2 regions of the Oceanobacillus sp. NCCP-135 genome follow, and region 1 is predicted to be linked to the other one. Evidence: predicted binding sites of a transcription regulator. Region 1 holds the regulator's gene; the other holds the start of a gene.
What was found. The regulator LexA, encoded in region 1, represses DNA repair genes until DNA is damaged. The targets are predictions, from matches to a motif close to CGAACATATGTTCG.

Region 1 (3,436 bases):
GATGAGCTTCAGCCATAGCCATTCCTACAGACATCGCAATACCCTGACCAAGAGGACCGGTGGTTGCTTCTACTCCATCTGTATGATTAACTTCTGGATGCCCAGGTGTTTTTGATCCCCATTGACGGAAGTTCTTTAAATCATCCATTGTAACGTCATATCCAGATAAATGTAATAAACTATACAAAAGCATGGAACCATGACCTGCTGAAAGTACAAAGCGGTCTCTATTAAACCATTTTGAGCTTTTTGGATTGTGATTCATAAAATCAGTCCACAATGTATATGCCATCGGAGCAGCACCCATTGGCAGGCCAGGATGACCTGAATTTGCATTTTCAATTGCATCAATTGATAGTGTACGTATCGTGTTAATGGATAGTTGTTCAGTAATATTAGACATTTTTATTTCTCCTTTCATTTCTAGATAAATTGTGTATACTCATTTATTCTATACTGAAACATCATTTGTCACAAGGTATTAGAATACTTAATGTTTAACCATTTTTAATGCTTTTTATTTCTTTCCTGTAAATCTTTAACCTTTTGTGGGGTTACATCATTACCCTCGGGATCGATTACTGTCATTGATTTAAATTCATTTTTAAATGAGCTTCGTACATTTTTTAGATATTGTTCACGGAGCTCTTTTTGTTCTTCTTTTTCTTTTGGAGTCAACCCTTCATTTTTTGACTTTTTTGCCAGTGAATTTATTCGTTCCAGTTTTTCTTTAGATATCATATAATTCAACCTCCTGCATAGGGTGAAATTTTTTACAATAAGCGAGTGCCAAAGGATCAGGGTGTCCATTTAAAAAGGCATTATCACACTAAAAGAGCAAGAACTATAACAGTTCTTGCCTTTTTATCTTACCTTGCCTGTATATTATATTCAAGTATTTTGAAACTCCTTATATCGCCTGTGCACTGTTGCCTTTGAGACAGAATAACCAAGGCCATTTAATGTATTTGTAATTTCCTCAAAGGTTAGGTTATTTTGTCTTAAGCGAACGACTTCATCAATAGGAAAGTCAACTCTTTCTCTTCCAGGTGCTTTATGCTGATTAGATAGATTCTTCCTGGGCTCGTATCCTTCTGCAATTGCTTTTTTCATTCCTCTTCTAATTTTCGCATTATGAATTTTTCTTTGATATTCTTCAACAATACCTACAATTTGCAGCACCATTGAATCTGAGTCTGAAAGCTCCAATTCCCCGTTATGGAGCGCAGTATATATAGGTATATTTAATTTTTGCAACTGATGAAATAAAGCAATTTTTGTATTTCCACGGCCTAGTCTGGTTTCATCCTGAATTAATAAACATTCTGCTTTACTCTCTGAAAAGTAGTCAAGCATTCGAAAAATCCCCTCACGATCTATCTCAAATCCGCTCATCTGCTCCTCGATACATTCCACAACTTGAAAATTATATCTTTCCGCCATTTTTACTAATTCTTGCTTTTGTCTGGCTAAAGATGTTTCCTGTGCTTTTTTATCTGTACTGACACGACAATATATAATGGCTTTCAAAATAAGATCCCCTTCACCCAATTATCCGCTAATTATCATGGAAAAACATAAAAATCCTAAAGTTAATGCAAAGGCAACTAAATAAAATGCATCTGTTTTTGTCATTTTTTCAAACATATTATCTATCCTTCCTTTTTTAAGTTTAGAACTTTTGTTCGATATATTTAGTATGCCACGAACGTATGATCCTGTCAATAGATTTTCGAACGAATGTTTGCTTTTATTGGATTATGATGGTAAACTATCATTAATAAATCCTATGTGCGAGGTGTTTAATAGATGACTAAACTTTCTAAAAGGCAACAAATGATTCTTGATTTTATTAAAGATCAGGTAAAGGAGAAAGGGTATCCACCATCCGTCCGTGAAATAGCAGTGGCGGTCGGACTTGCTTCAAGCTCTACTGTGCATGGCCATCTTGCTAGAATTGAAAGTAAGGGCTATATCAGGAGAGACCCTACGAAACCTAGGGCAATTGAAATTCTTGACTTATCAGAGGATAGTAATATCCCTAAGGAAGAAGCAAGATATGCTCCTGTAATTGGAAAAGTTACAGCGGGGCTGCCAATAACAGCCGTGGAAAATATAGAGGAATTTATTCCAATACCAGTTTCAAGTGCCGGGCCGGATGATAATCTATTTGTTCTGGTCATTGATGGTGAGAGTATGATTGAAGCTGGAATTCTAAATGGAGATATGGTAATTGTGAAACAACAATACACTGCTGATAACAGCGATATTGTTGTAGCAATGACCGAAGAAAATGAAGCGACTGTAAAACGTTTCTTTAAAGAAAAGAACCATATTCGCTTGCAGCCTGAGAACGCCACAATGGAACCATTGATTTACCAGAATGTAACCATTTTGGGGAAAGTCATTGGGTTATATAGAAATATTCATTAAAAAAGCTGCCATTTGGCAGCTTTTTATTTATTTCCAGTTATAAAATTCACTCTCAGGGGTACCGCCAACATTTCGGAAATTTTGTACGCTAAGCACATTTTGACATAAATATAGCCAAATACCTGTACGTTAGGGAATTTGGCTTATACTTTAATTTAACTTTTATTCAATGATCTTAGAGAATTCCCTGGCAAGCTATTCGAATCAAATTTATATTCCCCAAGAAAATTAATATGTCCCCATCCTAAAGGTGAAATGTGTGGAAGTAAATTTTCTTTTAGAACATCCTTTTTCTTAAACTCTTTTGTCACTTCACCCAAATATACAGTGTTCCATAAGCTTATTGCATTGATTAATATATTTAATGCACTAGCTCTTTGGAGTTGATCTTGTATGCCTCGCTCTCTGAATTCACCACGTTTACCAAAGAATAAAGCCCTAGCCAATCCATTCATGGCTTCACCTTTATTTAGCCCACGATGTATCCTTCTTCTTAATGTTTCATTTGTAATATAATCAAGAATAAAAATTGTTTTTTCAATTCTCCCAATCTCTCGAAGGGCTGTGGCTACTTTGTTTTGCCTTGCATATGAACCTAACTTCCCCATGATTAATGATCCAGAAACTCTTCCTTCCCGAATTGAATGCGCCAGCCTTAATACATCATCAAAATTTTCTTTAATAACGTTTGTGTTAATCTTACCCTGAAGTATGCCTTTTATGTTTGGAAAATCTTTGGGGGAAGAAATGGTATATAATTTTGTGTCACTTATATCTCTTAGCCTAGGTGCAAAACGAAATCCTAACAAATGACTTAATCCGAAAACCTGATCCGTGTATCCGGCTGTATCAGTGTAATGCTCTTCTATTGTAAGGTCAGATTCATGATGTAATAATCCATCTATCACATGTACAGCATCTCTGGCATTCGTATTAATAACTTTTGCATAAAATGAAGAAAATTGATCACTTGTAAAACGGTAAATTGTTGTCCCTTTCCCAG
Region 2 (3,436 bases), on a different contig from region 1:
AGCCAAGGATTATGTTTTGTACCCATGCTCTACCGTCTAATATTGCGAGTGTTCTAAAACAGAAGGGAAAGCTGTATGCAATTACAATAAATGTATATACGGATTTTTTTGTGAATCGTGTTTGGGGAGTACAGGGTATAGATTATCATTTCGTTCCTTCCATTCATGTGAAAGAGTTTTTGCTAAAGATAGGTGTAGAGGAAAGGCGTATCTTTATTACCGGGATTCCTGTCCATGCTGCCTTTGACTCTAGATCAAGTGGGAAGAGGGAAAGTAAGGAGCTTGCTGTGTTAGTGACTGGTGGAAGTCTTGGTGTAGGGGAAATAGATAAGTTGCTTCCAGTACATCGATCCGATAGTAAACTTCATTACTATGTTTTATGTGGGAAAAATAAGCTTTTATTTCATCAGTTGAAAATGAAAAATACACCAAATGTAACTCCAATTTCCTATGTGAAAAGTAAAGAAAAAATGAATCTGTTATATGATCAGATGGATGCTGTGCTAACGAAGCCAGGAGGAGTAACGGTGAGTGAATGTCTGGTCAAGCGCAAACCGATATTTGTCAGCAAAGCCCTTCCAGGTCAGGAAAAAATTAATCTGAATCAACTGAAGGAGATAGGTGTAGTAATTCCGATTGAAGTACAAGCCGATTCCGTGGAGGATCAGATAATGGCTTTTTTTACGGATTTGTCCAGGCAGAGAGCATATGAGGAAAAAGTCAGCATATTTCATGATAATTTGGAGAAGAAATCTATCTCTGGAATATTGGATGAGATTATTAGAAAACATTAGCTGGTTGCTGGTGTTTTTTTCGTTTGGTTCTTTTGGTAGTGGATAGGAAAGCCGGCGTAACTTTAGCTTGATTTTTTACTTGTCTATAGAAGATGAGTGCTAGTTTAGCGCTATGGAAACACACTACGCTTTCCGTGGGCAGCTGGTGAGCCTCTTCGTGCTACGTACTGCGGGGTCTCACCTATGCCTTTCCTCCCACAGGAGTCTTCGTGTGTTTCCTCCGCTGGTATGGTGTTTAGCAATAAGAAAATTAATTAGCTGAAAGAAATGATAATGCATTCTTAAATAGCTTCACCAGTCCGGGTGAGCGGAGGGGGGTGACTCCTCGAAAATACAGTTCAATTTTCTTCGTGCGATGTAGACGCTACCGAAGCTTTCCTTGTCCTGCGGGAACAGCACGTGTCCGAAGACCTAAGCAGAGTGGTTTTCTCGAGGAGGCTAAGACCGTGCCTGCGGAAAGCATCCACCCGGAGCGATCCCGGACGGCAGCAACAGCACATATATTTGGAAATAAAGCTAAGGCTATGTTGTCTTTTATATCTTTTGTGGCAAAATAACAAATATTTCGGTAGTACGAGTAGTGGTAACCGCAATCTTAATTCCCCAAAAACTCCTTCCTCTTATTGATTATAACCTCCAACATATAGAAATAATGTTTATCATACAAAAAATTTAAAAAAAGTAAGCAAAATTGTCGAATATTTGTTCGTGTAAATGTTAAAATATTATATTATATATGGTAGAATAGTGAAAGTAGGAAGAACGGAGGGCTGTCTTTTGGAAAATAAGTTTGAATTGGTATCACGCTTTCAACCTGCTGGTGATCAGCCACAGGCTATAAAAGAAATTACCGAAAAAATTTTAGCTGGTCAGAAGCATCAAACATTGCTTGGAGCAACAGGAACTGGTAAAACATTTACGATGTCCAATGTCGTACAGGAGATTAATCGGCCTACATTGGTTATCGCTCATAATAAAACATTAGCAGGACAGTTATATAGTGAGTTTAAGGAGTTTTTTCCGAATAATGCAGTGGAGTATTTTGTCAGTTTCTATGATTACTATCAGCCGGAAGCGTATGTGCCATCATCAGATACATTTATTGAAAAAGATGCGAGCATTAATGATGAAATTGATAAATTACGTCATTCAGCTACATCCTCCTTATTTGAGCGTAAGGATGTATTGATCGTAGCGAGTGTTTCTTGTATTTATGGACTGGGTAATCCAGAAGAATATAGTAGTCAGATGCTTTCCCTTCGTATGGGAATGGAGAAAGATCGTGATCAATTATTGCGAGACCTGGTTACGATCCAGTATGCGAGAAACGATATTGATTTTCAGCGTGGTACTTTTCGGGTTAGGGGTGATTCTGTAGAGGTTATCCCGGCATCCAGAGAAGAACGCTGTATTCGGTTTGAATTTTTTGGTGATGAGATAGATCGGATTCGGGAAGTGGATGCATTAACAGGTGAAATTATCGGGGATCGTGAGCATGTAGCTATTTTCCCAGCTTCCCACTATGTAACTCGGGAGGAAAAATTAAAAAAAGCAATTCGTAACATTGAAATAGAGCTAGATGAACGATTAAAAGAATTACGTGCTGAAAATAAATTATTGGAAGCACAGCGGTTAGAGCAGCGAACGAATTATGATATTGAAATGATGGAGGAAATGGGCTTTTGTTCAGGTATTGAAAACTATTCCAGACATTTGACACAAAGAGAAGCGGGAGCAACGCCGTATACTTTATTCGATTATTTACCAGAGGAATTTTTAATAGTAGTGGATGAGTCGCATGCTACCCTGCCACAAATTAGGGGAATGTTTAATGGGGATCAGGCAAGAAAGAAGGTATTGGTTGATCATGGCTTCAGACTTCCTTCTGCAATGGATAATCGCCCATTGCGATTTGAGGAATTCGAGCAAAAAGCGAAACAGCTTGTATATGTATCTGCTACCCCTGGACCTTATGAGTTAGAGCATTCTCCGGAAATGACGGAACAAATTATCAGGCCAACCGGTTTGCTTGATCCGGAAATTGATGTTCGACCAATAGAAGGACAGATTGATGATTTAATTGGGGAAATAAATAAACGCACAGAAAAGAACGAACGTGTGCTTGTAACGACATTAACGAAGAAAATGGCAGAGGATCTAACAGATTATTTGAAAGAGCTTGGGATGAAAGTTGCCTATTTACATTCAGAGATCAAAACATTGGAACGTATCGAAGTGATCCGTGATTTAAGGGTAGGTAAATATGATGTACTTATTGGGATAAACCTATTACGGGAAGGGCTAGATATTCCAGAAGTCTCGTTAGTTACCATACTTGATGCCGATAAAGAAGGATTCCTGCGTTCAGAGCGTTCATTAATTCAAACAATGGGGAGAGCGGCCCGTAATGAAAACGGACAAGTTATTATGTATGCAGATCGAATTACCAACTCCATGCAAATAGCGATGGATGAAACAACACGACGCCGTGAAATTCAAATGGCATTTAATGAGCAACATAATATAACACCTACAACGATCAGGAAAGATGTTCGAGACGTCATTCGGGCAACCGTTGTAGCAGAAGATCAGGAGGAATACAAAGAAAAAACAAAGAGTCTATCAAAGTTAAAAGGAAAAGA

Region 2: uvrB (excinuclease ABC subunit UvrB) is a predicted target of LexA. The motif match lies at 1,490-1,503, and genes of this name have one in related genera.

What each region holds. Positions count from the first base shown of each region.
Region 1 covers NZ_BAAKSZ010000002.1:2,849-6,284, reverse strand. The annotation lists gene tkt (transketolase) at 1-403, opposite strand, end outside; gene AC6HVZ_RS01690 (DUF896 domain-containing protein) at 508-741, opposite strand; gene AC6HVZ_RS01685 (YneB family resolvase-like protein) at 892-1,530, opposite strand; gene lexA (transcriptional repressor LexA) at 1,810-2,433, shown strand; gene AC6HVZ_RS01675 (Tn3 family transposase) at 2,589-3,436, opposite strand, start outside.
Region 2 covers NZ_BAAKSZ010000006.1:25,989-29,424, reverse strand. The annotation lists gene AC6HVZ_RS05980 (MGDG synthase family glycosyltransferase) at 1-794, shown strand, start outside; gene uvrB (excinuclease ABC subunit UvrB) at 1,572-3,436, shown strand, end outside.